DNA from 2 places in the Romboutsia sp. BSD2780061687b_171204_C1 genome. Region 2 is predicted to be linked to the other one. Evidence: a T-box and tRNA genes for the amino acid it is inferred to sense, from the RefSeq annotation. Region 2 holds a T-box; the other holds one or more tRNA genes.

Region 1 (16,507 bases), on a different contig from region 2:
ATGGGCTAATGAAAAGTTACCTAAAGATGTAAAATTCTTTGATAACTACATAGACATGTTAGATAGTAAAGAAATAGATGCTGTATTAATAGCTACACCACACTACGATCATCCAGTAATAGCTATAGAAGCATTAAACAGAGATTTACATACATTAGTTGAAAAGCCAGCAGGAGTTTTCACTAAGAAAATAAGAGAAATGAATGAATTAGCAGAGTCTAAGCCACACTTAGTATTTGGTATGATGTTTAATCAAAGAACAAACCCATTATATCAAAGAATAAAAGAAATAGTAGATAACGGTGAAATAGGGGAAATAAGAAGAACTAACTGGATAATAACTACTTGGTGGAGACCACAAGCATACTATGATATGAGTGACTGGAGAGCAACTTGGTCAGGAGAAGGCGGAGGAGTATTAGCTAACCAAGCACCTCACCAATTAGACTTATGGCAATGGATATGTGGAATGCCAACTAAAGTAAGAGCTAACTTACAATTTGGTTCTCACAGAAATATAGCTGTTGAAGATGATGTAACTGCTTTTGTTGAATACGAAAACGGAGCTACTGGAACATTTATAACTTGTACACATGACATATTAGGAACTGATAGATTTGAAATACACGGGGATAAAGGTAAGATAGTAGTTGAAGGAAGTAAGAAAGTAACAGTTAAGAGAATGAAAGAAAGCGAAAATGAATTAAACAAGAGATTAACTTTTGCTGATGTTGCAAATCTTTTCAGAGGAGAAGGTATGGGAGATTTATTCGAAGTTGAAGAATTTGAAATACCAGATCAATGGGGAGTTCAACATATAAATGTTATGATAAACTTCACTGAAGCTATATTAGAAGGTAAAAAATTATTAGCACCAGGAACAGATGGTATAAATGGAGTTATATTATCAAATGCAATGCACTTATCAAGCTGGACAGGAAAAGATATAGAATTACCATTTGATGAAGATTTATACCTAGAAGAATTAAACAAGAGAAGAGAAGCTGAAAAAGCTAACGCATAAATAAAAATAGGAGAAAGAAGGGAAAATATATGGCACTAAGAATAGGGATTATAGGTCTAGGAGATGTTTCTATGGTTCATCTTCATGCAATTAAATCAAATAAAAATGCAAAGCTAGTTGCAGTATGTGATATAGATGAAAATAAAAAAGATTTAGTAAAAGATGCTAAATTTTATACAGACTATAATGAGATGATTAAAAATGAAAACTTAGATTGTGTTCATATATGTTTACCACACTACCTTCACTATCCTGTAACTAAAGAAGTGGCTAATCTAGGAGTTAATATACTCCTAGAAAAACCACTTTGTTTAAACGCGAAAGAAGCTAATAAATTTAAAAAATTACATGACAATACAGATTCTAATATTTGTATATGTCTACAAAATAGATACAACAAAACAACAAAGCACTTATTAAATATAGTAAATTCTAAAGAATATGGAAAAGTAATTGGTATAAAGGGGATAGTTACTTGGAGTAGACCAAAAGAGTATTATGACATAAAGCCATGGAGAGGTAGTATGAAGTTAGCTGGTGGTGGAGTTATGATAAATCAGTCTATACATACATTAGATTTAATGCAATTATTAGGTGGAAAAATAGATTCTATAAAAGGTCAGGTTAGTAACTTATTAGATTATAATATAGAAGTTGAAGATACAGCTAGTGCTAGTATAAATTTCTCAAATGGGGCTAAAGGGTTATTCTTTTCAACAATAGCATATTGTGACAGCTCTAGTGTTGAGATACAGGTAATACTTGAAAAGGGTAAATTTACTATAAAAGATAGTAAATTATATAAATCAGTAGGTGGAGAAAAAGTTTTAATAGTAGAAGATGATAAACTTAGTGGAAGTAAGCATTATTATGGAGCTAGCCATAAAGAAATTATAAATGATTATTATAATTGCTTAATAAATAACACTAAAGATTATATAACTATAAATGACGCCATACCTTCTATAAAAATTATAGATAGTATAAGAACTTCATCTAAGGATAATAAACAAATATTATGGGGGTAAATAATATGACAAAACCAACAATAGGCGTTCAAATGATGATGCTTAGAGAAAAAGTACAAGAAATGGGTATAACTGAAACTTTCAAAAGAGTTAAAGAAATAGGATTTTCAACAGTAGAATTATCTCAAATACCTATGACTGAAGAAAATGTATCTGAAATAAAAAAATGTTTAGATGAGCTAGATATGAAAGTATGCGCAACTAGTGCAGCTATAAAGTCTTTAATGCCTTCTATTAAAATGGAAAACTTAAGAGATGACTTTGACAAAATAGTATCAGATACTAAAGCGTTAAATTGTAAATATATAAGAGTAGGAATGATATCATTTGATTGTTTAGGATCAAAAGAAAAGATAATTGAGTATACTAAAGAATTAAATGAATTTGGTAAAAGATTAAAAGAAGAAGGTCTAGAACTTTATTATCATAATCACCATGTTGAATTTGCTAAATATGATGGTGAGTATATAATGGATATAATGGCTAAAGAAAGTGACCCAGAGTATTTAGGATTTGAGCTTGATGTTCATTGGTTACAAAGGGGAGGAGTAAATCCATTAGAGTGGATAAAGAAACTAGAAGGAAGAATAAAGATAATACATATAAAAGATTATAGAATAGCTCAAACTATAGACTTATCAGGTGGAATGGAACAAATAATGACAAATATGGCATTAATGGTTCAATTTGCTGAAATAGGAGAAGGAAACTTAGACATAAAAGCTATAATAGATTTAGCTGGAGAAACAGGGGTTGAACATATATTTATAGAGCAAGATGATACATATGGAAAAGATCCATTTGAAAGCTTAGAAATAAGTGCAAGAAATTTAAAAGCATTAGGATACGAAGATAGATTTTAATTAGTAATTTTTTTTAAAGACTGGGAAAACAATTTCAAAGATTTAATAATCGAAAGGGGAATAAAAAGTGTCTAACGTATCAAAACAACAATATAATAGTGCTAAATTATGGCAAATAGGACTTTTCGCTTTAAATAATACTGCCACAAATGTAATAATGTCTATAATGACTTACTTGGCAATATTTAGTCAAAATATACTAGGTATAGCTGCGGTAACTATAGGGGTAGTTATAACATCTATGAGAATATTTGACGGTATAACAGATCCAATAATAGGATATATGATAGACAAGACTGAAACTAAGTTTGGTAAATATAGACCATTTATGCTAGTTGGAAATATTATATTATTAATAACTGTGTATTTAATATTCGGAGTAGTACCAAACCTTAGTAAATCAATGAGATTTCCGGTACTTTTAGGAATATATGTAATATACATAATAGGATACACATTCCAAACAGCTTGTACAAAAGCAGCACAAGCGTCATTAACTAATGACCCTAAGCAAAGACCATTATTTACAATATTTGATTCAATATATAATAGTATATTATTTTCAGTATCAGCATTAGTAATAACTTCTATATTACCTCCAATGTTTGCTGATGGATATGAAAATGGTTTATTAAATCCTGAAATGTGGAAGATGGCAGCAATAATATTTGGTGGAACTTCATTTGTAATGACAATACTTGCAATTATAGGTATATCAGGGAGAGATAAAAAAGAATTTTACGGTGTCGGAAGTGCAGCAAATCAAGTTAAGTTTAAAGATTACTGGCCAATAATAAAGTCAAATAGAGCTATACAAATGCTAGTTATAGCAGCTTCAACTGATAAGTTAGCAAGCACTCTTGCTAATGCAACTAAGATGTATTTATTTGGTAACGTATTGATGAATATTAGTTTACAAGGTGAGATGAGTGTTATAACAACTCCAGTAACAATAATTATAACAATAATTGGAGTTAGATATGCATCAAAACTTGGGCAAAAGAAAGCTTTTGTTGCAGGTACTTGGTTAAGTATGGCAATGTTATTTGCAATGATTATAATACAACCATTTGATAATGTATCTATGACTAATATAAATTTAAATACTATACTATTCTTATCTATAACAATACTTCAAGGTGCATTTGCAGGGATATCAGGAAATATAGTTATACCAATGATAGCAGACTGTGCAGACTATGAAACATATAGAACTGGAAAGTTTGTTCCAGGTATGATGGGGACATTATTCTCATTTATAGATAAGTTAATATCATCATTTAGTTCAACATTACTTGGAGTAGGGCTTGCTATAATAGGTATGGCAAATGCAGTAATAGTTCCAAATACTCCAGCAGATACTAAGTTTTTCTGGTTAATAATGACGTGTATGTACATAGTACCAATATTTGGACATATAGCATCTATAATAGCTATGAAATTCTATCCATTAGATGCAGCTAAAATGGCTGAAGTTCAAAGTGGATTAAACAGTATAAAAGAGAAACAAGGTGCTTAAGGTTAAATTTTATTTGAGTGTTTTGTAAACATATTAATTTAAGTTTAAAGTAACGTATTTTAATCATAAAGAATCTCATGTAGTGATATATGAGATTCTTTGTGATTTTATTTATAATAAAAAAGAAGGTTTAGTAATAGAATTTGAAAAGTCGTTAAGTTAACCTGTAAAATAAAATTAATACTAGTATACCAATAAACCAAAATATATGATATACTAGTATTAATCTTAGGAAAATGTTTTACAAAGGGGAGATATTATGAGAAATATTATTAACATCAATGACAATTGGAAATTTGTAAAAGAAGATATTAAAGAAGCTTATATAAAAGACATTAATTTAAGCACTTGGGAAAATATAAGCATCCCCCATACTTGGAATGCTATAGATGGAATAGATGGAGGCAATGATTTTTATAAGGGAGCTTGCTGGTATAGAAAAGAGATATTTATAAATAAAGAATATGAAAATAAGAAAATATATATAGAATTAAATGGATCAAACAGTATAACAAATGTATACTTAAATGAAAAACATTTAGGAGAGCATAAAGGAGGATATTCTACTTTTAGATTTGATATAAGTGATGTAGTAGAATATGGAAAAGTCAATACAATAGCAATTAAAGTAGATAACTCTATAGTTGATGATGTATATCCTATATGGGCAGATTTTACATTCTATGGTGGTATATACAGAGATGTTAATCTAGTTGTTACAGATAAAACTCATTTTGAATTAATGAATGAAGGTTCTTTAGGAGTATATGTGTCACAAGATAATATAACTAAAGAAAGTGCAAGCATAACTGTAAAATCAATAATAAAAAATGATTGTGAAAAAGAAGAAGCTATAAAATTATGGATAGATGTATTAGATAAAGAAGGAAATATTGTAAAATACAATGCAAAAGATATATTATTAAACCCAAATGAATCTAGGGAAATATCACTACCAATAAATATAGAAAAACCTATACTATGGCATGGGGTAAAAAATCCATATTTATATAATGTAAAAGCATACATAATGAAAGATAATGATGTATTAGATGAATTAATAATACCAACAGGGTTTAGATACTATAGATTTGATGCTAAAGAAGGATTCTTCTTAAATGGAGAACATATGAAGTTAAATGGTGTTTCTAGACATCAAGATAGAAAAGATAAAGGTTGGGCACTAAGCAAAAAGGATCATGAAGAAGACATGAAACTTATAAAAGAAGTAGGTGCTAACTCAATACGTTTGGCTCATTATCAACACGATCAATACTTCTATGATTTATGTGATAGAGAAGGTATGATAATATGGGCGGAAATACCATTTATATCAGTTATGTCAAAGACTGATTTAAAAGGTGAAAATGCTAAGAGCCAATTAGTTGAATTAATACGTCAAAACTATAACCATTCAAGTATAGTTATGTGGGGAGTACAAAATGAAATACAAATAGGTGGTATAACTGACGAGCTTAGAACTCTAGTTAAAGAACTTCACCAACTAGCTAAAAAAGAAGATAGTACTCGTTTAACTACTCAAGCACAAGTTATGATGGTTGAAAATGAAGATGAGTTTCATAATTATACAGACATAATGGCTTATAACAAATATTATGGATGGTATCAAGGTGAAGTTGAAGAATTTGCTCAATGGTTAGATGATTTTAATAAGGTAAATCCAGATACTTGTATAGGTATATCAGAATATGGTGCAGAAGGAATAATTAAGTATCATACAGATAATCCACAAGTAAAGGATTATACAGAAGAGTACCATGCACTATATCATGAAAAAGTAATGAAGATATTTAATGAAAGAAAATTTGTATGGGGTACATACGTATGGAATTTCTTTGACTTTGGTTCTGATTTTAGAGATGAAGGTGGAGTTAAAGGAAGAAATAATAAAGGTTTAATAACATTTGATAGAAAAGTTAAAAAAGACGCATTTTATATGTACAAATCACTTTGGTCAGATGAAAAATTTATTCATATAAATAGTAAAAGATATATTGATAGAGAAAATAAATTTATAAATGTCAAAGTATACTCTAACTTAAATGAATTAACTTTATTTGTAAATAACGAAGAAGTAGCTACATTAAATTCAAATCATATATTTAACTTTGAAAATATAGAGTTAGTAGATGGACAAAATGAAGTAAAAGTAGTGGCAAAGAGTGAAGGCAAAGTTTACACGGATTTTGCTATATTTAATAAAGTAGATGAAAGAAATTCTATTTATGACTGTCCAGAAGATAAAGGTGGAGTAGTTACAAATTGGTTTAATGATGATAAAAACAAGTTTGATGATGTTGAAATTAAAGAACTTAATATTACAGATGATGTATATTCAACAAAATGTAAATTTAAAGAATTAATGGCCAATGAAGAAACTAAATCTATAATTGAAAAATATTTTGGACAAATTCTAGAGGGCCCAACTGCAGGTATGTTAGAAGGTATGACAATTGATCAATTAGCAGAATTAGCAGGTGGTCAGATAAGTGATAAATTTATATACGTATTAAATTCAGAATTAGTTAATATTAAAAAATAGTAATCAAATAAGGTATATAAATTTTATATACCTTATGATTATAAATCTAAAAAGACATTTATCAAAAGGGGGATTAAAATGAAAATAGATTTAAAAGCAAAACCATTTTACTTAGAAGATGAGGATATCAAGTGGGTAGAAGATACATTAGCGGGATTATCTTTAGATGAAAAGATAGGACAAGTATTTGTAGATATGCTTTGGAATAACAATGAAGAAGAGATAAAAGAGCGTATTAATAAATATGGCATGGGAGGATTTAGATATTCTAATATGTCAGCTGATAAGTTATATGAACAAAATATGACTATACAAAATACTAGTAAAATACCAGCACTAATAGCAGCTAATATAGAAGCTGGAGGAGATGGTGGTATTGGTGGTGGAACACATATAGGATACCATGTAACAATAGGGGCTACACAAGATAAAGAAAATGCATACAAATTAGGATATTATGGATGTAAGGAAGCAGCTGCTATAGGATGCAACTGGACTTATGCACCTATAGTTGATATAAATAAAAACTGGAGAAACTGTGTTGTATCTAGCCGTTGTTTCTCAAGTGATGCAGATGTTGTACTTGAAATGTCAAAAGAATATTTAAGAGGTGCAAATGATGCAGGTCTTGCTTGTTGTATGAAACATTTCCCAGGAGATGGATTAGATGAGCGTGATCAACACATAGTTACAACTAATAATATGATGAGTTGTGAAGAGTGGGATAATGAATTTGGTAAAGTATATAAGGGAATGATAGATGCAGGTGTTGAATCTGTAATGATAGGACATATAAGACTTCCAGAATACTCAAGAAAGTTAAAGCCAGGCATAAAAGATAATGAGATAATGCCAGCTACTATAGCACCTGAATTATTACAAGGATTACTTCGTGAACAATTAGGATTTAACGGATTAATACTTACTGATGCAACTCATATGGTAGGACTTACTTCTATGATAAGAAGAGAAGATATGATACCTACAACAATAGCATCAGGATGCGATATGATACTTTATTATAGAGATAAAGATGAAGATGTTGAAGCTATGAAAAAAGGACTTGAAAATGGAATATTAACTCATGAGCGTTTAGATGAAGCTGTTACTCGTGTACTTGCATTTAAAGCTATGTTAAAATTACATAAGAAAAAAGAATCAAATACATTAATGCCACCAAAAGAAAATTTATCTGTTATAGGATGTGAAAAACACTTAGAAGTAGCAAAAGATGTAGCAGATAAAGCTATAACTTTAGTTAAAAACACTAAAAATCAACTACCAATAACGCCAGAAACTCACAAAAGAATAATGCTATATACTGTAGACTCAACAGGGTTTGCATCTAAAGTATCAATGGCAGGAACAGGTAGCTTACAAGATAAAGTGAAAAATGAGTTAGAAGCACAAGGATTTGAGGTAGAAGTATTCGATCCAAATACATCTTTAAATGGAAAGCAATTATTAGCTATGACTCCAATAAAAGATTTTGTTGATAAGTTTGATGCAGTAATGCTGTTTGTAAATGTACAAGGATTCTCTCAAAGTAATGTACGTCGTATAACATGGGCTATGCCAATGGGTCCAGATATTCCTTGGTATGTTACAGAACTACCTACAGTATGTGTATCTGTAAATAATCCATTCCACTTAATAGATGTACCAATGGTACCAACATATATAAATGCATATACAGATAATGAAAATACTATACATCAAGTAATACAAAAGATAATGGGAAAATCTGAATTTAAAGGCGTAAGCTCAGTTGATGCATTCTGTGATTCTTGGGATACTCGTTTATAATTTTAATATAAATACTAAAATAAGAAATAAGCTATTTAATTAGCATAAAATATAAAAAAGCTATAAACTATAGGAATTAAAAACCAGAGTTTATAGCTTTTTTATGTATGTATTTCTTATATATAAATTAAATTAATATAAATTATAATAGATTATAAAATACATGAATAAAGTATATATAGGAAGATTTTAAAATTTTAAATATATATATAAAATCAGTTGATATAAACATCTATTATTGTTATTATAAATAACATAAAATGTAATATATTGACTAAATGAGTAAAAAGTTATAAAATATTCGATAATGATATTTATTATCAATTAAAAATGGTATAGATTAAATAAATAATATTTTGGATATAATTATAAAGATTTACATATGGAAGGAGAAATATATGAAAAAAATATTACTAGCATTATTATCAGTAATAACAATGATAAGTGCTGTAGCTTGTTCTAGTGGTAATAATACAGCTAAAGACAATGGGAAAATAAATGTTTACACAACAGTATTTCCTATATACGATTTTACAAGAAATATAGGAAAAGATAAGATAAATATAAATTATGTAGTTCCACCAGGAGTAGAACCTCATGACTATGAAATAACGCCAAAGCTTATGAAAGATATTCAAAATGCTGATTTACTTATAAAAAATGGATTAGGATTAGATAGCTTTGCAGATAAAATAAAAAGTGAAAATAAACTACAGATAGTAGATGCAAGTGAAGGTATAAAACCACTTACTTATGATGAAGAACAAAATCACGAAAAAGAGAATCATGAATCTCATAATCACGGGCAGTATGATCCTCATGTATGGTTAAATGTAGATTTAGCTATGAAAGAATGTGAAAACATAAAAAATGCTTTAATCAAAGCAGACGAAAAAAACAAAGACTATTATGAAAAAAATTATAATGAATATATAGAAAAGTTAAAAAAACTAAAAAGCGACTATGATGAAAATTTAAAAGACAAAAAAAATAAGAGTATAATAGTATCTCATGGCGCTTATGGATATTTATGTGATGAATATAAAATAAATCAAATATCTATAACAGGAATTAGTCCAAATCAAGAACCATCTCTTAGCAAAATAAGTGAAATAGCTAACTATGCAAAAAAGAATAATATAAAATACATACTATTTGATGGTCTTGTAAATCCAAATGTAGCAAAAACTATAGCAGATGAGGCTAATATAAAAACAACAGTGCTATATTCAATAGACAATATAAGTAAAAAGGATTTTGACAATAATAAAGATTACATATCTTTAATGAATAAAAACTTAGAAACACTAAATTTAGTTTTAAAGTAGGGATAAATATGGATAAAGTAATTAAATTTAACGATGTAAGCTTTGGATATGAAGATAAAGTTATATTAGATAATATAAACTTAAATATAAATAAAGGTGATTACATAGGTATTATAGGGCAAAATGGTGTTGGTAAAAGTACTTTGCTTAAGCTTATGATAAATAAATTAAAACCAGTTAAAGGAAGTATTGACTTACTTAATAAAAATATAAATAACTTTGATGAATGGAATAAAATCGGTTATGTAGACCAAAAATCAAATTCATTTTCTAGTTCATTTCCTATAACAGTAGAAGAAGTAGTATCATTAAGTGTAGTATCTAAGGTAGGTTTGTTTAAAAGAGTAAGTAAAAAATACAAAAAAGAAGTTGATGAAGTTTTAAAATTAGTAGGAATGTATGAGTATAAAGATAGACTAATAGGAAGTTTATCCGGAGGTCAACAACAAAAAGTATTTATAGCTAGAGAACTTGTAAAATCACCTGAAATACTATTTTTAGATGAACCAACAGTTGGAATAGATGTAAACGGACAAAAAGAATTTTATAAAATACTAAAAGAGTTAAATAAAAAATTAAATTTAACTATAATAATAGTATCTCATGATTTATTTATAGTTAAAGAAGAAGTTAAAAAATTAGCATTAATAAAAAATAAAAAAATAGAATTAATAGAAAATAGCAAAAAAGATATAGATGAATCTATAATGCTTAATTTATTTAGTAGTTAAAGTGGGGAGGCAATATTTTGGAAATTTTTCAATATGATTTTATGGTAAGGGCACTTACAGCTTCCTTAATAGTTGGGCTTATATGTCCATTAATGGGAATGTTTATAGTATTTAAAAAATTATCGTTAATAGGAGATAGTCTGTCACATATAGCACTATCAGGTATAGCATCAGCTACTATAGTAGGTGTAAATCCTTTAATAGGATCTTTAGTAGCATCAAGTATAGCAGCTATAATAATAGATAGATTAAGAACTTACTTAAAGGAATATGCTGATTTGTCAATAGCTATAATAATGGCTTTAGGAGTTGGAATATCAGGTATACTTATAAGTATATCAAATACAAACTTTGATTTATTCTCATTTATGTATGGAAGTATAGCTACAGTAAGTAGTGAAGATATAAAAATAATCATTATGGTAGCAATTATAATTATTTTATTTGTAAGTTTATTATTTAAAGAATTATTATATATAACATTTGATGAGGAAAATGCAAAATTTTCTAAAATACCTGTAAAACTTATTAACACAATATTTATGATATTAGTTGCAGCAAGCATAACAATAACACTTAGAATAGTTGGGGTATTATTAGTATCATCCCTTATTTCAATACCAGTAGCTACAAGCTTAAAAGTAGCAAAAAGTTTTAAACAATCAATATTTTATTCAGTATTATTTGGTGAGATAGCTATAATAAGTGGGGTATTAATATCTTTTTATTTAGACATAGCACCAGGAGGAACTATTGTTATAATAAGTGTATTAGAGCTTTTAGGAGTAACTGTATTTTCAAAGTTAATAAATTCTAAACATAAAAAAATAGTATTAAACAAATAATAAAAGAGTAGGTTACTACTCTTTTTAATTTTTAAATTTAAAATGATTCTAAAAAAGTAGAAAAATCAACAGATATAGAGAAAAATAAAATATAATTTGAAAAAATATACAAAAAGTGTTGACGAAACAAAAAAAAACGAATATAATAATATTTGTGGTTGAGAGAAGTAAACAAAACAAATGACCCATTAGCTCAGTCGGTAGAGCACCTGACTTTTAATCAGGGTGTCCCGCGTTCGAGTCGCGGATGGGTCACCACTTTGGGATTATAGCTCAGCTGGGAGAGCACCTGCCTTACAAGCAGGGGGTCACAGGTTCGAGCCCTGTTAATCCCACCAAAACTTATAGTTATTTAGATAGTAGAGCAGATAACTTGCAATGAGTAAGTTGCTGTAAGCTTATGTTATTAAATTATATAAGACCCATTAGCTCAGTCGGTAGAGCACCTGACTTTTAATCAGGGTGTCCCGCGTTCGAGTCGCGGATGGGTCACCAGTTTTGAAACCTCATAGATATCTATGAGGTTTTTTTGTAAAAAAATTATATTATATATATAAAATATAATTTTTGGGGTAAGAATATCTTAAGGCTATAAAAAATAATAAAACATTGAAGGGTGAATCATATGGAGAATGAACAAGACTTTATAAAACAAAAATTTAGTTATATAGAAAGAAAATTAAATAGAGAGCTTATAGGGCAAAAAAAATTTATCAAGGAAATATGTGAGTATTTTGAAGAAAAATTTATAAACAAAGAAAAAGGAATATTATTTTTAATAGGGGATAAAGAAACTGCTAAAAAAACTAGTGTAAGAAGGATATTTGAATACCTAAATAATTCAGATTTTATAGATAATACACATATACAAGAAATAGATTTAGCATCATATAATTTTAATTTAGGATATAGCGCATTTTTAACAGATTTATATGAAAAACTAAGTAGTGATTCTTCTTGTATACTATTTAAAAATAGTGAAAAAGCTAGTGAAGATATGCTAAATGTATTATCAAATGTATATCCAAATACTTGCTTAAACTTAGACAATAATTACATAATAAAAAATAAATTTTTAATACAAGCAAATGATGAAGATGAGGATACTATAAATAATATAGTTTGTCATAATAAGTTCTTAGTATATACAACTAATGATGAGAAGTTTAATATAGAAGAACACTTTACTAAGTCATTTAGCAATAACATAGATAAAGTATTATATACTAAGCCTCTTAATAAGGAGGAAAGAAATAAAATAGTAAAAAGAGAAGTTCTAGAAACTATAAAAATAAAAGAAGAAAATCACAACGTAAAAATAGTATTAGATATTAAAGAAGATGATCAAAGCGATGAATACTTTGGAATTTGCAAATACTTACAAGAAACATATAAAAAAGATTCAAATTTTGGAATTAGTGAATATGTATCTTACAAGCTATGTAAACCTTTAACAAACTTGATTTTAAAAGAAAATATTAAAGAAAATAGTACAATATTAATATATGTAGATAATGACGAAATATATTGCAACATAAAAAATGAAATATTCTCACTTAGTGATTATTCAACACCTACATTAGAAGAAGTTGAATACAAATTAAATTCTATTATAGGAATGAAAGATTTAAAAGAATTTTTAACAAGCGTTAAAAACAACTACAAAGTACAAAAAATTAGGGAAAGACTTGGACTAAAAACATCTAATATATCATTAAATATGATATTTGCAGGTAATGCAGGAACAGGTAAAACTAATGCAGCTAGAGTAACTTTTGAATATTTAAATGCACTAAATATATTATCTAAAGGTATATATAGGGAAGTTAGCAAAGCTGATTTTGTAACAGAAAACCCAGCAGAAACAGCTAAAAGAACTATAGATATAATAAATTCTGCTATGGGAGGAGTATTATTTATAGATGAAGCATACTCACTATGTGAAAGTGATGATGATAAAGTAGGAAAAGAAATAATAGATGCATTATTAAAAGGTATAGAAGATAATAGAGATGATTTAGTTGTAATACTTGCAGGATATGAAAAAGATATGGATGAATTTTTAGCATTTAATCCAGGTCTTAAATCAAGATTTTTAAACACTATACATTTTGAAGATTATACTCCGTATGAAATGTATGAGATAGCTTTAAATATTGCAAAATCAAAAGGATATAGAATAGCAAAAAACGTTAAAAATGAATTAATAGACTTATTTGCGAAAAATCAAATAAGTGGTAAAAATGATTTAGGTAATGCTAGATTTGTAAGAAATATAGTTGAAAATGCTATATTAGATTCATCTAAAAAGTATATAAATGATAAAAGTAAGGAAATAGATTTGCTAGAAAGAGACAATTTCAACTTTAAAGCAAAAGCAAAATTTAATTTAGAAGAAAGACTAAGCCAAATAGTAGGTTTAAATGAAGTTAAAAGCTTACTTAGAAACCAATATAAGCTTATAGTTGCACAAGAGAAGAGAAAAGCAGCGGGAATAGATACTAAAATAGAGCAAAACTTAAATATGGTGTTTGTAGGTAATCCAGGAACAGGAAAAACTAGTATAGCAAGATTAGTATCAGAAATGCTAAATAGCATGGGTCTTTTAAAGGTAGGTCAGATGATAGAAACGGATAGATCAAGTTTTATATCAGAGGTACCAGGTGAAACTAGTAAAAAGACTGAAGAAAAGTTTAAAGAGGCTATAGGAGGAGTTTTATTTATAGATGAGGCCTATACATTAGCTAATGATTCATTAGGTAGAGAGGCTACAGAAACACTTCTTAAGCTTATAGAAGACTATTCTAAAGAGGTTGTAGTAATACTTGCAGGATATGAAGAAGAGATGGAAGATTTCTTTGATGTTAATATAGGATTAAAATCAAGATTCCCAATTTGGACAACTTTTGAAGATTACAACCCAAATGAACTATTAGAAATGGCTATTAATTTAATAGATTCAACAGGATTCAAATTATCTAAAAATGCATATGTATCTCTTAAAAAAAGCTTTGAAGATATATATGAAGAATCAGATTCTACATCAGGAAATGGTAGAATGGTTAGAAATTATGTAGAAAATCTAATAAGAAATCAAAGCATAAGAATAGCAGAAGAAAACATAAGCACTTATGAAATGAATCTAATTACAACTAAAGATATAGAAAAAATTAAAGTATCAGAGTATGAGTTTGATTTAGAAGAAAAACTTAAATCTCTTAAAGGAAATGAAAAAGCAAAAGAATTTTTAAGAAATGAATACAAACTTATTAAAATACAAGAAAAGAGAGTAAAACTAGGCAAAAAAAATAATAGAAATAAGTATAGTAACATAGTATTTACAGGAAATGTAGGAACAGGTAAAAAATCTATTTTAAACATATTAGCAGAAATGTATTACTCAAGGGATATGATAAAGTCTAAGAATATAGTAGAAATTGATATAAGAGAAATAATAGGTGAAATAAATAGTGGCTTAAAATTAGAAGATATACTAAATAAATCTTTAGGTAAAATAGTATTAATAGATAAGGCTCACTTATTATTAGATATTAATAATTACAAAGAAATAATTTCTATACTTTTAAAATTTATAGATAACAATAAAAATAAAATAAAAATAGTTTTATCTGGCCAAAAAGATAAAATGAAAGAATTAGTTTTATTAAATGAGTCTTTAAATTATAGATTCCCTATATGGTTAGACTTTGAGGACTATACAAATATTGAATTATATGAAATATGCCTAGACATATTAACTAATAAAGGATTTATATTAAGTAAAGAATCAAAAGACAGCTTAAAAGAAGTGATCTATAGTCTTTACGAGAATGATAATTTAAAGCTTAGAAATAGTCTTATGATAAAAAATTATATAGAAAAATTAGTAAGAGTTCAAAGTGTAAGGGTATATGACAACAATATATTACAAAGAGATATAAATAATATAGAAGTAGAAGACATAATAAGTAGCAAAGAAATATTTGTAAATGAAAATACATTTATAAGTAATAATGTAGAGCCAATTGCTGATAATAATTTAAAAGAGAATTATAAAATTAATAACTCTAATGAAAATTTATCCTATGATGTAGGAAATGAATTATTAAAGATAAAAAATTTATATGACTTAGGTGTAATAGATGAAGTAGAATTTAAAATACTTAAGGGAAAAATAATAAATAATATATAATGTATGCTAAAAATGAGTATTTACTAAATTTATTTAAAATACTCATTTTGGTATAAGTATACAGTAAAATTTAAAAAGGACATTTGATAAATGTCCCTTTTTTGTGTAAAATTTAAGTACTAAAAAGAAATAGGAGAATATTATGAGCCTTAAAGAATTTGAATTTATAGACGAGTCAATTGATTTATTAAACTCCTTAACACCTACATTAAATATGCTATCAAAAGAACTAGAGAACTATTTTGAAAATATACTTGAATCTAGTGACCAAGAATATTTAAATGTTAATTCAAGAGTAAAAACAGAATATAGTTTAAGAGAAAAAATAATAAGAAATAGATATTTAAAAAGATATGAGACACCACAAGAGCTTATACATAATCTATCAGACTTAATAGGTGTAAGACTAGAGTGTAGATTTATAGAAGAAGAGAAATTAATATATAAAGTATTAAAGTCTTATTTTGATACTACAGATGATAATATATATTTTTATAATAAAAGTAATGACAAGGTTAAGATAAGGCTAGATAAAGAGCAGCCACGAAAACAAAAAAATGGATTTGAAATATATAGAATAAATGGTTTATTTACATATGGAAAAAACA
Region 2 (16,507 bases):
TTGATTTTGCTCCAATTTTATTTAGCTCTTTTTCTTGTAATACCCTAAGTAATTTTGCTTGTAGATGCAAGCTCATATCTCCTATTTCATCTAGGAATATAGTACCCTTATTAGCTATTTCAAACTTACCTAATTTACCACCCTTTTTTGCTCCTGTAAAAGCTCCTTCTTCATAACCAAATAATTCACTTTCTAGTAAATTATCTGGTATGGCTGCACAATTTACAGCTACAAATGGATTTTCACATCTATTACTATGGTTATGTATAGCTCTTGCAAATAACTCTTTACCAGTACCACTTTCTCCTGTAATTAGTACTGTAGAAGTGGACTTAGAAGCTATTAGCGCTTCCTTTTTAACACTATTTATAATGCTACTATTTCCTATTATATTTTCTAATGTTATACTATAATCTTTATTTATTTTATTATAGTTTTTAATAGCATCTTTGTTATCTATAAAGTCTATAACATATCCTTTTAATTCTTTCTTTAAAATAATTTCATTTATATTGTATATTCCTTTTAATTCATATCTATCTAATTTATAGTTAAAACTATGTGATTTTTCTTTTTTAAAATTATCTCTTGATGGTTTTTTTATGAACTCTAAAAGCTTAAATATATTTTTACCATTTATATTATTTTCTAAATTGAATACTTTCTTAAATTTTAAATTATATTTATCTATATTTCCATCTACATCAATAGATACTATAGCCTTATCTATACCATTTACTAAAGTCTCTAGCTTTTTCTTTTCTAATTCTAACTCATAAGCTTTTACTTGAGCTTTAATTTTATTAGATATTAAATCAGCCATTTTACCTAAAAAATTCATTAATACATTGTTATTGTTTTTTATAACTTTAGCTTGTTCCTCTGTAAAAGCTATAAGGCCTATAACTCCATAGGTTACTCCTTCGCTTATTATAGGGCAACAAACCTCTGCAAACTCTTTACAAGCTCCACTATTGGAGCATTCATTACATATATCATTACAACTTGGATCATCTATTATTATTTCTATCTGTTCTATTAGACATTTATTAAAAGCAGAGTATCCACTTATTTTTTCTCCTATTTTTTCTAAATATATACCTGTACCTGCAACTCTAGTTAAGTCATCATCTACTATGGTTACATCTATACCTAAAACAGCTACTATTGCTTCTGCTATATTTTGAATATCTTCTCTTATGTATTTTAAGTTTGCCATATTAATCCTTTCTTAATCTTTTTAAATTAAGTATTTCTTTTATATCCTTTAATACTAAATATATTTTATTTAGCGTAAATTGTATAGATATTAATATAACAAACATCATTACTACTATTATTAATTGATAATTTATACTCATAACTATATGGCTCCTATTTTTAGTTTAATATATAAAAGACCAGGCTAACCTAGTCTTTATATATATTAGTAAAATCTCTATTTTCTTTTTCCTATATAAATGTATCTTTCATTTTCTACTTCTTTAACATTACCTTCAAAATCTAAAGTTGAAAATAACTTTGCAACATCATTTGGATAATGGTACTTGATATTTTCTCCGCACAGTTTATGCTTTAGATTTTTTAACTTAACTTTAATATTTTTTAAATTTAAATCTTCTAATATTAACTCACCATTGATCTTTAGTACTCTGTTAATTTCTTTAGATGCTTGCTCGAAATTTCCAGTGTTATTAAAGTGATCTAATATTATAACTTTGTCAAAATGTCTATCTTCAAAAGGCAATAGTTCAAGTGTTCCTTTTATAACATTACAGTTTCCGTTGTGTATTAAGGAATAACATACGTCTTCATAAGGGCTATTCTCAAGTATTGTTACATATACTCCTAGCCTTCTTAATCTTTTCCCTAGGTCACCTATTTTTCCTACAAGTAGTATATGATTGCCTACATTATACTTTATCGTATCTAAAAAACAAGTTATATCATCAGAGTTATCTGTCAAACTAATACTAGGGTCGTAATCATGATATAATACGCTTTTCACAGTGCTCCCCCTCTTTACTTTCTGCATTTATAACTAACATCATAGAATAAATTATAATAAATAAGGAGCAACTATTCAACTAGTAAATTTTTAGTTTTTTTATGAAACCCTATTCATTATTATTTTCACTCATTTTTTTTATTTTCGATATAGAAACTTCATAAGCAACTTTCTTTATACTATTTCCATCTTCACCTTTTTTTTCATACTCTCTACTTTGAACTCTTCCCCACATTTGTATTCTATCTCCAACCTTTAACCCTTTAGCAAATTTTGCATTTCTTCCCCAAACTATTGATGGTATATAGTCTGATTTATTGTATGGTCTATTTATTGCTACTAATAAATCTGTTATCTCTCTCCCTAATGGAGTCTTTCTATAAACGGGCTCTTTACATATGTAACCATCTAAAAATATACTGTTTGGATCTTTATTTTCCTCTTCTATCGTCTTTATTTCTCTAACAAAAACAGTTAAAACTAGTCTATTTCTATTATCAATATTTTTATTATAAGACCTTAACTGCCCCAATATACTACATAAATTCCCTTCCTCTATTTTTATATCTTCTAAAAGTCTTTCTGAAACTGTAATAGGAAGTATATCATAAGAATCACTAAGTCTATTTATTTTAATAGTAGTGTTATAAAACTTCTCTCCAAATATTTCATGACTGAATTCTAAGTTTTCACTCAGTTCCCCTCTTAAATTCACTACATTCGTTTCTTCTTTAACTGTTACCATCTTTATCCCCCCACAATTTGTTAATTGTATATTTTATCTTTTATATAATAAATATATTTATAAATTCTTACTTTTATTACTACTTATTCTGTAGCTTTTGAACTCCATTACTATCCACTTTGAAATTTTCTTTGTATGTTATTTCTGATACAGGAACTATTTTATATCCATCTTTCTTTAAATTAAGTATTATAGTGTCTATGTAATTTTCCACATTACTTACATTTGAATGAAATAATACTATAGATCCTGGTTCAGAATTTTTCATTACTCTATCAATAACATGATTTGCACCAAATCCCTTCCAATCCATAGAATCTAGGCTCCATTTAATGGTTTGATGATCTAATGAATTGCTCACCTCTAAAGTTTCTTTATCTGTATCACCAAATGGAGGTCTAAATAAACTTGTTTTTTCTCCTGTTATATCATATATTTTTTCTGATACTAACTTAATTTCTTGAACTTTTGATTCTTTTGATAAATTTTTAAAACTTGCATGTGTATTAGAATGATTTCCTATTTCATGACCTGCATTATGTATTTTTTCAACTAATTCCTTATTATCTTCTATCCAACTGCCCAGCAAAAAAAACGTAGATTTTACATTATGTTTTTCTAAAACTTGTAAAATTTCATCTATATTATTTTTTCCCCATGCTACATCAAAGGTTAAAGCTATTTCTTTATCATTTGTATCAACACTATGTATTGGCATACTAGCTACTTCTTTTTCATAACATACATATCTAATTCCACCTATTAAAGCTATTATAAAAACTATTGTTACTCCTAAAAAGAAAGTACTAGATCTAAAATATTTTATTTTTTTAGACTTATACTTCATATTTACACCTCCTTTTTGTTGTCCTATATTTAAAACTTATTTTTATTTTTTTCAAAAAATTACTATTAAACTAAATTTATTATTTGGGCAAATTAAAGTTAATACTAATATAAGGTGGTGCTATTATGTCAATTATAAAAAGTTCTTTTGGTAATATTAAAGGTCATCAAGTTGAAACAGCTAGAAAGACATTTAAACTTGAAGGTAGACACTATCTAAGAGAAGCACATGGAATTGAAGAAGGTGTACGTAAAGATAAAAAAATAAAAATTGATACAAAGTTCAAACAATAAAAATTGATACAAAGCACAAATAATTTTTAAAAAAACGTATATAAAATTTGATTCCAGGGTAAATTAGTATCAACAATACAATATGTATTGTACACAACATCTAAGGAGGAAATTTACTATGGCAAACAACAACAGAAAAGCTGTTCCAGAAGCTAAGGCTGCATTAAATCAAATGAAGTTAGAGATAGCTAATGAAATAGGATTAGCTAACTATGACACAATAGACAAAGGTAACTTAACAGCTAGACAAAACGGTTATGTTGGTGGCTATATGACTAAAAAATTAGTTGAAATGGCTGAAAACCAAATGGCTGGTAAATAGTATAGTAAATTCTGACATCTAAGTGATAAGAGGCTACCTAAATGGTAGTCTCTTATATTTTTACGAATAAAAAAAGATATTTTATTTATTGAATATATTCAAATTCTACTTTTATTTTTGTATATTTTGGTTTAATATATTATATAGAAATAGTTTACGGAGGATGGTACAATGTTTGAAAACTCATCTGAAGAATTAGCTTCTCACAAGCTTTTAATTTTATATATTTTAAATAAAATTAATATGGATTTAACTAATTCTCAAATTACTCAAGTTATCTTAGAAACTGAGACTATGAATTATTTTTCTCTTCAACAGTTTTTAAGTCAACTTATGGAATCTAAATTTTTAGTTACTTATGAGGATTCTGGTAAAGAATATTACTCTCTTACTCAAAAAGGGTTAGAAATATTAGAGTACTTCTTATCTAGAATACCTGAAGATACAGCTAAAAAAATAGACGAGTATATAATAAATAATAAAGAGAATCTGTTATCTGATACACAAGTAAAATCAAGCTTTGTAAAACAAAGTGATCATGAATTTATTGTTAACTTGAGAGTTATTGAAAATCAATCTAACTTAATAGATTTAAACTTAAATGTTTCATCAGAGAAACAGGCCAAGCTTATTTGTAACAATTGGAAGAAAAATGCATCATATATGTATGCAGAAGTTATAGATTTACTTATACGTGATAACCACTAAGCCTATAAACATATTATTGTTGTAGGCTCTTTTCCTGTTTTAATTTCATTTATAAACATGTGATTTATTGCATTATATACTTTTATAGAGTTATTTTGAGTATCAGATACAAATAATAATTCTTCATTTCTAGAAATAGCTAAACCTTGTGGATTCCCATTTATCTTAATTTCACCTTTAATTTCTAAGTTATTATAATCTAATATTACTACTTTTTTATGTCCTAAATCAGCTATATATACCTCACTTTTGCTATAGTTAAAGCATATTTCTACTGGTATCAAAAACTGATTTATTATATGCTTTATCTTCATATTAAATCCATCTAGTACTATTACACTTCCATCTAATGTAGATACATATACTTCATTTTTTTTAGTATCTACCTTTATATGCCATGCTTTGAAGTCTATCTTAATCTCCCTATCTATACATTTGCTTAAGGTATCTATACAGTATATAGAATTTTTACAAGGTACATATAATTTATTTTCTTTTTCATTAAAATCAAATCCATGCGGTGTTTCTCCTACACTAATTATACCTACTGGCTCTAGCGTATGTTCATTTATTATGTAAATACTATTAGAATCTTCATTAGATATATAAAGCTCTCCTTTAGATATACCTATCTGACTTAAGTTACCACCTATAGACATACTATCTATTATTTTCTTTAGTTCCAGGTCTAGTATATACATTATTCCATTACTTGAACTGGGTAAATACATTAATTTCTGCTTTTTATTTATGCAAAAATGATGCGGATAAGTCCCATCATCTAATAGTATTTCTTCAGTTTTAAAATCTTTATAATCTAATATACTTATGCTATTCGATAGATAATTTGAAATATATAGCTTCAAACTTTAGCCCCCTTTATTATTCATACATATACTATAATCGTATATTCTTTTGTATCTATATATTATTACTATCTTTTAGTATTGCAATATTGAATATATATTTGATATGATAGGATTGAAAATAATATATTAAGTTAGGGGTTTTATTATGAAAATAACATTTAAGCCAAGTGGCGTTTGTTGTAGAGAAATGAATTTTGAAGTAGATGATAACAATGTTATAACTAACGTTGAGTTTATAGGTGGATGTCCAGGTAATTTAATAGGACTTAAGCAATTAGTAATTGGTCAAAATGCATTTGAAGTAGCTGATAAGTTAGCTAATATACCTTGTGGCGGAAAAACTACTTCTTGCCCAGACCAATTATCTAAAGCTATACGCCAATCTCTATAATGTTTATTTATGAGTATCTTTAGGTATTTTACCTTATTTGATACTCTTTTTTATTTGTATAAAATATATTCTATAAATTTTTAGTTCATTTAAATAATATATTTATAAACTATTTTTTAATCGTTTTTAAAGTTGAAAAGTGCCTTAAAATAGCTATTATTACTATTTTAAGGCACTTTGTTTTATACTACTATGCTAACTCTAATGTATTATTTACTATTGTTCTAACTGCTCCTATCATATATAAAGATCCTGCACTTATTATTATATCTTCTTTTTTAGAGTTTCTTAGTGTATAATTGACAGCTTCTTCTATGTTTTCTATTGAAATTACATCGTCCACATATTTAGATATTTTTTCTTTTAAAGCTTCACAGCTTATAGCTCTTGGATTATCTGGAGTTGTTGTTATTACCTTATCAAAATAAGGCATAATTATTTTTAACACACTATCTATATCTTTATCCTCTAACATTCCTATTAAAAGAGTTCCTTTTTTGTCTCCAAAATTTTCACTTATAGATTTAGCCAAAGAACTTGCTCCATCTTCATTGTGTGCTCCATCAATTATAAATATAGGATCTTCCATTAACTTTTCTATTCTACCTGGCCACTTTGTATTTAATAGACCTATTCTAATATCTTCTTCATTTATATCTAAATTTTTAGCTTCTTTTAAGTACTCTACCACACTTAAAGCTAACATGGAATTATTAACTTGATGTTCTCCTATTAACTTTATTTCTAAGTCTTCATATGTTTTATTCATAACCTTACAGCTATATACTTGAGAATTTATATCTGATTTTTTAATTTTCATACTATCAAATGTAACTTCTATATATTTAGCATTTTTCTCTTTACATATATTTTTTATAACATCTTTTGCTTCATCACTTTGATCGTATACTATAGCTACTCCATTTTCTTTTATTATTCCACCTTTTTCATAGGCTATTTTAGCAACTGTATCTCCTAATATACCTACATGATCTAAGCTTATAGATGTTATTACACTTACTTCTGATTTGCTTATAACATTAGTAGCATCATATCTTCCACCCAATCCAACTTCTAGCGCTACAAAATCTACATTTTGTTCACAATAATAATAAAATGCCATGGCAGTTACTATTTCAAATTCTGTAGGATATGAATATCCATTTGCCACCATATATTCTATTTTTTCTTTTATTAAGGTAACTATTCTAGCTACATCATCTTCTGGTATATTTTCTCCATTTACTCTTATTCTCTCTGTGAAAGTCTCTAAAAATGGTGATGTATATAATCCAACTTTGTATCCAGCTTCCTTTAATATACTTGTTATAAAAGAACAAGTTGAACCCTTTCCATTAGTTCCTGCCACATGTATTATATTTATCTTATCTTGTGGATTTCCTAATAGTTCTAATAGTTTAGATATATTATCTAGTCCTAACCTTACACCAAACTTGTGAGTTTCTTCTATGTAATGTAATGATTCTTGGTAGTTCATTTATTATCCCCCTTAGTCATTTCTCTTTTGTTATTATTTATCTACTTTTTATTATAGTATATTTTTTACTAATTTAGTTTATAATATGATATTTAATTACATCATAATAATAAATTATTTTTCTACTAACATAGTCCATATTCCAATCTCTTTAAATCCTATCCTACGATATACTCTTCCCGCTTTTGGATTATCATAAAATAGACATAATGTCTTATTGCGTTTAAGTAAATCACTACATAGTTTAGATAAACATTTACCCATATATCCTTGTTCTCTATATTCTTTTTTAGTTGCTACCCCTACAACCATAGCAGATTTACTATTCTCTGCCGTTATTTGTGATATAGTTATTATTTCTTTGTTGTCATTTTCTATATAATAAGATACTGTGCTATTATCTTTTATTCTACTTCTTATTGTATCAACACTATATTCTACAGAAAATTCCTCTATTGTACTTAATAAATCATATATCCTTTGTGCATCCTCTTCGATGCCTAGTTTTATAGTATCATCCCATTTTAAAAGTTTTTTATCATCTTTTAATTCACAAAAATATGTAATTTTTTCTTCGTAATCTTCCAATACATCTTTAAATTTTTCTATTATAGTATCTTTTCCTGATATTATTTTTTTGCCTTTATATTTTCTTATAATATCCTTAAATTCATATACATCTTCATCTAGTTTTTCAATATATGGTATAAAATTATTTGTGTATCTTAATAAAATACCTCTTAAATTGTTATCTTCATCAAACTTTCCCCATACTTCTTGGAAATCTTTATTAAACCCATGCTGTTCAATATCTCCTATTATAAATAAATTTTTACTAGGCTCCTTTACTACATAATCTAAGACTATATTTCTATGTTTATCTTCTAGTTTCAATATCATAGCATTCTCTCCAATCTTAAATATATAGATTATATATATTCCTTTTTTCGGAAATAATATCCTTTAAAATATTTTACATTGTACTTTATCTAATAAATATAAAAGCATAGGTAGTATACCTATGCTCTATAAATCATCAATAACTTTTATAAAATTCTATGAGTTATTAGTTATTTATATATTTTTCAAATACTTCTCCAAAATCTTTATTGTTATATGTATTTCTTAAGTTTTCCATCCAGTTGAAGTTAAACTTAGCTAAGTCTTCTACTATATTTACCGGATTTCCTTCTAGATGATTTCTTGATATTGCATCATTAGCCATCTTAAGTCCATTTATACCATCTTCTACAGATGTATAATTTCTGCCTTGTATCATACTTATTTCAACTAGAGCTTTATATAAATCTTTTAACTGTTCTAGTTGTTTTTTATCTACATCTATGCTAAACCTTTCATTACCGAAATTAAACTTTATTTCTATATCTAAATCTACTGTACCTGCAGTTTCTAATGTAACTTCATCTACTCTTTCATAGTAAAATTCATGTCTTTTTACAACCCTTTTCCTACTAACTGCATTTGCTCCATCTACATGTAAAAGGCCTCTATTAGTAAATACGTATTCATCTGATTTTGACTTTATAACAAAGTATATTTTTTCTCCATCTTCATGCATTATGTAGTCGTCTCCATCAACTTTATCAAAATCTTGAGGAGATATAATCTTTCCTATATCTGATAGTCCTAATGTATCGGCTGCCATTCTTCCTAATATATTTTTTGCCATTTTTCTACCTCCTAATATAAATAAGTATTTCAATTCTCTTACTTATATTATAAACTATAATTATCCACTTATCTCAAAGATTTTTCATAACATAATAAAAGAGCTATCTCTATTTAGAGGTAGCTCTTTTTATATAAACTATTTTATTTTAGCTTCTATATTTTCTATTCTTTCAAGAACTGATTTCATCATTTCTTCGAATTTTTCTTTTTTAGCCTTTTCTTCATTAACTAAGCTTTCTGGAGCTTTAGCTAAGAATCCTTGGTTAGAAAGCTTTCCGTTAACTCTCTTTATTTCGCCTTCTAATTTAGCTTTTTCTTTATTTAATCTATCTAATTCTTTAGTGAAGTCTACTAATTCATCAAGTGGTATAAATATTTTAACTCCATCTATAACAACACTTACTGCATCTTCTGGTATACCAGCTTCATTGTCTACTATTTCAACAACTGATGCAGATGCTAATGTTACAAAGTAATCTCTACCAGCTTCCATAGCTTCTTTCTTTTCAGCTGTTGGAACTATTATAACTTTAGCTTTCTTTGATGGTGGAACATTCATTTCAGCTCTTACATTTCTTATGTTTCTTATTCCATCCATTGTTAAGTTCATCATTTCTTCTTCTTTAGCCATGTTGTCTTCTTCAGTGTAATGAGGCCACTGAGCCACTACTATACTTCCTTCTACTGTTGGAAGATGAGTGTATATTTCTTCTGTTATAAATGGCATATATGGATGAAGAAGTTTTAATATCTTCTCTAATACATATGTTAATGTATATAATGCTGTTTGTTTAGCAGCTTTATCGTCAGAGTATAATCTTGGCTTAACTATTTCTATATACCAGTCACAGTACTCAGACCAAGCAAAGTCGTAAATTTTTTGAGCAGCTATACCAAGGTCAAACTTGTCCATGTTGTCGTTAACTTCTTTAACCACATTGTTAGCTCTTGATATTATCCACTTATCAGCTAAAGTCATAGAGCTTTCAACTGATTCTCTAGTTACACCATTCATTATCTCTTCATCTATGTTCATGAATACAAATCTTGATGCATTCCATAATTTATTTGCGAAGTTTCTAGATGCTTCTACTCTTTCCATATAGAATCTCATATCATTTCCTGGAGAGTTTCCAGTAGCTAACATGAATCTTAAAGCATCAGCTCCGTATTGGTCTATTACTTCTAATGGGTCTATTCCGTTTCCTAAAGACTTACTCATCTTTCTACCTTCAGAGTCTCTAACAAGTCCGTGGATTAATACATGTTCAAATGGAGTTTCTCCCATACAGAACATTCCTGCAAATGCCATTCTTACAACCCAGAAGAATATTATATCGTATCCAGTTACAAGTACGCTTGTTGGATAGTAGTAGTTTAATTCTTCTGTATTGTGTGGCCAACCTAATGTTGAGAAAGGCCATAATGCTGAAGAGAACCATGTATCTAATACATCTTCATCTTGCTTAAATTCATGATGTCCACACTTAGGACAAGTAGTAGGCATTTCTTTAGCAACAACTACTTCTCCACACTCTTGACAGTAGTAAGCTGGTATTTGGTGACCCCACCATAATTGTCTTGATATACACCAATCTCTTATGTTTTCTAACCATTGTAAGTAAGTTTTATCAAACTTATCTGGTACAAACTTTAATTCTTGTTTCTTTAATATATCTATAGCAGGTTTTGCTAATTCATCCATCTTAACAAACCATTGATCTGATAATCTTGGTTCAACTACTGTATGACATCTATAGCAAGAACCTACATTATGATTATGATCTTTTATAGCTATTAAGTATCCAGCTTCATCTAAGTCAGCTATAAGTTGCTTTCTGCACTCATATCTGTCCATACCTTCATACTTACCAGCTAATTTGTTCATTGTTCCATCTTCGTTCATTACGTTTATCTTTTCAAGGTTGTGTCTTTGACCAACTTCAAAATCATTAGGGTCATGAGCTGGAGTCATTTTAACTGCACCAGTACCGAACTCTAAATCAACATAATCATCAGCAACTATTATTATTTCTCTGTTTACTAATGGAAGTATTGCTTTCTTTCCAACTAAGTGAGTGTATCTCTCATCTTCTGGATTTACAGCTATACCACTATCTCCAAGCATTGTTTCTGGTCTAGTAGTAGCTATTTCTAAGAATTCGTCACTACCAACTATTGGGTATTTTATATGATAGAACTTTCCATCATGTTCTTCATGTTCAACTTCTGCATCTGATAAAGTTGTTTTACAATCTGGGCACCAGTTTATTATTCTGTTTCCTCTGTATATTTGACCTTTTTCATATAACTTAATGAAGAATTCAATAACAGCTTCGTTACATCCTTCATCCATTGTGAATCTTTCTCTATCCCAGTCACAAGAGTCTCCTAATTGTTTCATTTGGTCCACTATTTTTCTACCAAATTCATTTCTCCAATCCATAGCTCTCTTTAAGAATTCTTCTCTTCCTAAATCGTACTTAGACTTTCCTTCTTGCTCTTTTATTCTTTCAACAACTTTAACTTCAGTTGCTATAGAAGCATGGTCAGTTCCTGGTTGCCATAAAGCTTCATATCCGTCCATCCTCTTCCATCTTATAAGTATATCTTGTAAAGTATGGTCAAGAGCATGCCCCATGTGTAATTGTCCTGTTATATTTGGTGGTGGAAGCATTATAGTGAAAGGCTTCTTGTTTGGATTTGGTTTAGATTTAAATAATCCATCTTCAATCCACTTTGAATATAATCTTGATTCAAAATCTTTTGGATTATACGTTTTTGGTAAATTAGTGTTTTCCAATTTCATTTCCTCCTCATTTTATTTAAAATTTTATTTTTATTAAAAATTTGTCTTACTCAAATTATTAATAATACAAGTAACTTAAAAATTTCACTTCGACTAAAAGTCTTAAACTTATATATTTTATAGTATAAATAAAAAAAGAGCCATTCATCCTTATAAGGACGAAAAGCTCGCGTTACCACCTTAATTCCCAAATTGAATTCATTCATCCTTTAAGAGTTATATTCCGTATTTACTTAGCTACATCTCTTAATCATAACTTCACTAATCTATAATACAGATACTTAATAATTTGGGCTCTTTATGGATTTTAACGATTCCCACCGTCTAAACCTACTGCTAGTTCAGCTTAGAAACTCCAAAGCTACCTTCTGCAAACCTATACTAAGAAGACCTTTCAGCCTATGAGTCTTCATCTCTTTTAGTAGTATTTACATACTCCTCTTTATCATAGTTTTTATCTTATTATTTATTCTTTAATTATATCCAATTAATATTATTATTGTCAATTATTTATAATAATATATGTACTACTTTGATTTTTTTAATTAGCTTTGAACATTTCCTTTCCAATAGTTTCGCTCTTGTGTATCTTCACTTATTGGTTCTATCTTATAACCTCTTTCTTTTAATACTCTTATAATGTTATCTAAAGCTTCTACAGTTTGTTCTTTTTCATGCATTAATACTATTAAATTAGATTTATTCCTACCATAATATAATAAACTACTTAAAATATTGTCTGTTGTAGATTTCCAGTCTAGTGTGTCTAGATTCCAATCCCATATTTTATAATTATTTTCTACTAACATATCATAAGATTCTTTAGGCATATAAGGCTTGCTTCCATAAGGCAGCCTTATTAATTTTGATACATCTCCTGTTATATTATAAAGAGTTGCTTGGCAGGTTTTAAATTCATTTAATGTTGCTTGTGGTGTTTTATAGAGCTTATGTATATCATGAGTTACACTATGAAATCCCATGCCATGGCCCTCTTTTTGCATTCTATTTAATTCATCTGGGTGTTTCTTCATATTATCATTTATCATAAAAAAAGTTGCTTTAACTTGATTTTTTTCTAATATGTCTAATATCAAGTTAGTGTATTTAGATGGACCATCATCTATAGTTATATATGCTATCTTCTGTGGTAATAAAACAGGACCTTTTTCTTTTTGTGTTGTAGCTTCGTTTATAGTTTGAGTTAAAGTACTCGTTACTATATAATTTTCTAATAAAGTATATTTTCTATCCTCATCTTCCTTTGGTATATTAAAAATAACTATGTTTAATACAATAAATCCTACTAAAATTATAGCTAAAATTTTGTAATTTTTTTTTATATTCATCCCCCTAATCCCCTTTGTTTATTACTTTATAATCTTATATCTCTGTTAAATAATCCTAACAATTTCTCCCTGTCTTCACTTCTTAGTGTTTCGATTTTTTTCATATCCATTTTTGCTAAAAATTGAATTACATTTATATTTTCAAATGGAGTTTTTATATTTGTTTCTTTAGAATATTCTTGTACAAATGATTTACCTTTCTCTGTGTCTAAAATACGTTTTGGCCCTCCTACACATCCACCTATACATCCCATACCTTCAACAAAAGTTACATCGATGTCTTTATTTATAACTTTTTCAAGCCCTGCTTTGCAGTCTTTAGCTCCCTGAAAAGTAATAGCTTTAAAATTAGCTTTCGGATTTATTTTTTTTACACACTCTTCAATAGATTTACTTACCCCTCCTGCATGAGCATATATTCTTCCAAGAGCTGATGATTCTATTCTATTTTCTTCTACTTCTTTATCCGCTTCTATATCCAAAGCCTTAAATATCTCCTCTAATTCTTTAAATGTTAATACAAAATCTACTGCTCCTTTTATATCTTCTGCTATAGCTTCTTTCTTTTTGGCTACGCAAGGTCCAATAAAAACTACTTTAGCATCTTCGTTTAAAACCTTTATAATCCTTGCACAGGCAATCATAGGAGATACTGACTTAGATATGTTGTCTACAATTTCAGGGTAACTTGACTTTATTAAACTAATCCAAATCGGGCAACAGCAACTAGTTATAAAACATTCTTCTTTATTTTCTTTAATATGATTACAATAATCATAACTTTCTTTGACAGTAAGTATATCTGCTGCTAAAGCTACTTCTATCATGTCTTTGAAACCTACTTTTTTAAGAGCACTTCTTAGCTTACCAGGAGTTACATCATTTCCAAGTTGTCCTACAAATGATGGAGCTACAGTTGCGTACACAGGATGTTTTTTATCTTTTAGTAACTTTAAAATAGGTATGAATTGAATTTTATCAGATATTGCCCCTAAGCTACATTCTCTTATACACCCTCCACATGAATTACATGTATTGTCCTTATTACAATTAATATGCTTCTCTTTTACTAAACATTCCTTTCCATCTTCTTTGTTAACACAATGATTGCACACTTGAGATATTACTGATATTATTGGTGTGCTTATTTCCTTTGTGCACATAGCTTTATTTAGCATTTCTTTTATTGTTTCATCTATTTTATCTATTGGATCTAGCCCCATAACTATTCTCATTAAATTTAATATGGCCTCTTCCCCAAATTCATTATATACGCTTTTATCTAGCACTTTTTTAGGTATATTATCTATATCATCAAATTCCTCACTCCAAATAGCTTTTATAAGTTCATTAAAAAGCTTCATTTTATAAGTATCTAATATTTTCGTATTTAAATTAATTGATTCCATGAAAAATGCCTCCTTAAATACTATATAGGTAATATTTACGAAGGCACTAAATTTTATTTATTAAATTTGTAATTTGAATATATTAAATTAATCTTTTGATTCACTAAAGCGTTTTAATATAATTTATATTGATTGTTACTATTAATAGTATGAAGTATTTCTGCTTCTTCTATTATCTTTCTTAGATGATAATTGAATACAGGACTTTTACTTTCATCTAAATCCCATTCTATTTCTTCTATTTCATAGATTTCTCTTAGAATTGTATAATTTTCTTTGCTTAAGTATAGTTTTTTATCTAATAATTCTATTGACTGTACATGGAAATATATCTCTCTACATATAATTATTGTTTCTTCTATTTTTTCTATATCTATATTATCTCTGCTATAATCTAGCTCATCTATCAACTTAGAATAAGAGCCTTCTACTTTCTTTATCTCTTTTTCTAGTTCTTTTATATTAAAGCTTCCTTTTTTTAATATCTTAAGTTCTAGAAATTCTTTTGTTAATTTTTCTATAGATTGAAAATCATTTTTTGTAGTATCTAAATAGTCTGGTCTTGCTAATATATAATTAATAAATACCCCTACAACTACTCCTATTGAAGTATCTAACACTCTAAAGAATGAATACTCTGCGGGGCTAGAATTTATAACTCCAAGATGTATAGATAAAAAAGTTACACATGCAACAACTACTGCTTTATTGAGTTTAAACATATTGCATAGATATATTGTAATAATTACTCCAAGACCACAAAGTAATGCATCTCCTGGCTTAATTAGCACAATTAGAAAGCCTATTATACCTCCAAGTATCGTACCTTTTACTCTGTTAAATCCTGCTTTTAGCGAACCTTTAACTGTATCTTGCACTGATACTACACATGCTATGGTTGAGTAAAATGGATTTTGGACAATCATTGAACCTAATACAACACAAACAGCTACACTTAATCCTGTTTTAAAGGTCCTCATGCCGACTTTTTCTAATTTCAAAATTTTCCCTCCAATTTGTTATTTATTTATATTTAATAATTCTATTATTTCATTTTTTATATCATTTGGTAAGTCCTGCTCTAAATTTCTTTTTAATAATTCTTCATGTTTTATACCATTTTTAACTAAGTATTTTTTTATAATAGGTACTCTTCCTTTAGGATCTCCCATGACTAAATATGCTACAAACCAATCTTCTAGAGTGGTTGTAGGTATAACTACTTTATCTAAATTTGTTAAATACTTTATAGACTTTTCATCTAGTATAAACTTGTATATAGATTTATTTTCTAACTCTATACTAAAGTCACCCATAAATTCTACTTCTACTCCATCTATATTATACCCAAAAAACTCTTTAGTTCTAAATGGATCTTTAGATGGCAAATCTAGCCTTTGACCTATATTATCCATAGCCTTTTTTATTTTTTGTGAATCTTTTGCCTCTATTAATATATCTATATCCCTTGGATTTTTTACTAATCCATTAAATTTTAGCATCATAGAACTACCTATAGCCCAAGTACAATCTAATTTATTTAATATCTCTGCAATTTTCTTTAAAA

Evidence for each region. A T-box is a leader RNA that pairs with one kind of tRNA and senses whether it is charged. The one in region 2 lies ahead of I2H23_RS08190 (valine--tRNA ligase), so its partner is inferred to be a tRNA-Val.
Region 1: it has a tRNA-Val gene. The T-box ahead of I2H23_RS08190 (valine--tRNA ligase) is inferred to sense a tRNA for this amino acid. The anticodon was not compared.

Annotation. Positions count from the first base shown of each region.
Region 1 covers NZ_JADMRK010000004.1:224,181-240,687, reverse strand. Annotated here, with positions in the region: gene I2H23_RS15620 (Gfo/Idh/MocA family protein) at 1-1,024, shown strand, start outside; gene I2H23_RS10355 (Gfo/Idh/MocA family protein) at 1,054-2,052, shown strand; gene I2H23_RS10350 (sugar phosphate isomerase/epimerase family protein) at 2,058-2,915, shown strand; gene I2H23_RS10345 (MFS transporter) at 2,983-4,434, shown strand; gene I2H23_RS10340 (glycoside hydrolase family 2 protein) at 4,694-6,997, shown strand; gene I2H23_RS10335 (glycoside hydrolase family 3 protein) at 7,076-8,803, shown strand; gene I2H23_RS10330 (metal ABC transporter solute-binding protein, Zn/Mn family) at 9,202-10,131, shown strand; gene I2H23_RS10325 (metal ABC transporter ATP-binding protein) at 10,140-10,862, shown strand; gene I2H23_RS10320 (metal ABC transporter permease) at 10,880-11,707, shown strand; tRNA gene I2H23_RS10315 (tRNA-Lys) at 11,890-11,965, shown strand; tRNA gene I2H23_RS10310 (tRNA-Val) at 11,970-12,045, shown strand; tRNA gene I2H23_RS10305 (tRNA-Lys) at 12,127-12,202, shown strand; gene I2H23_RS10300 (AAA family ATPase) at 12,333-15,899, shown strand; gene I2H23_RS10295 (GTP pyrophosphokinase) at 16,042-16,507, shown strand, end outside.
Region 2 covers NZ_JADMRK010000003.1:79,206-95,712, reverse strand. Annotated here, with positions in the region: gene I2H23_RS08255 (sigma-54 interaction domain-containing protein) at 1-1,219, opposite strand, end outside; gene I2H23_RS08250 (hypothetical protein) at 1,221-1,361, opposite strand; gene I2H23_RS08245 (class I SAM-dependent methyltransferase) at 1,439-2,008, opposite strand; gene I2H23_RS08240 (single-stranded DNA-binding protein) at 2,118-2,753, opposite strand; gene I2H23_RS08235 (polysaccharide deacetylase family protein) at 2,833-3,600, opposite strand; gene I2H23_RS08230 (hypothetical protein) at 3,726-3,893, shown strand; gene I2H23_RS08225 (alpha/beta-type small acid-soluble spore protein) at 4,012-4,215, shown strand; gene I2H23_RS08220 (DUF4364 family protein) at 4,387-4,923, shown strand; gene I2H23_RS08215 (YncE family protein) at 4,926-5,789, opposite strand; gene I2H23_RS08210 (TIGR03905 family TSCPD domain-containing protein) at 5,938-6,183, shown strand; gene I2H23_RS08205 (bifunctional folylpolyglutamate synthase/dihydrofolate synthase) at 6,374-7,681, opposite strand; gene I2H23_RS08200 (GNAT family N-acetyltransferase) at 7,796-8,581, opposite strand; gene I2H23_RS08195 (PH domain-containing protein) at 8,748-9,371, opposite strand; gene I2H23_RS08190 (valine--tRNA ligase) at 9,510-12,182, opposite strand; T-box leader at 12,334-12,640, opposite strand; gene I2H23_RS08185 (polysaccharide deacetylase family protein) at 12,728-13,531, opposite strand; gene I2H23_RS08180 ([Fe-Fe] hydrogenase large subunit C-terminal domain-containing protein) at 13,558-14,940, opposite strand; gene I2H23_RS08175 (FUSC family protein) at 15,054-15,941, opposite strand; gene I2H23_RS08170 (hypothetical protein) at 15,960-16,507, opposite strand, start outside.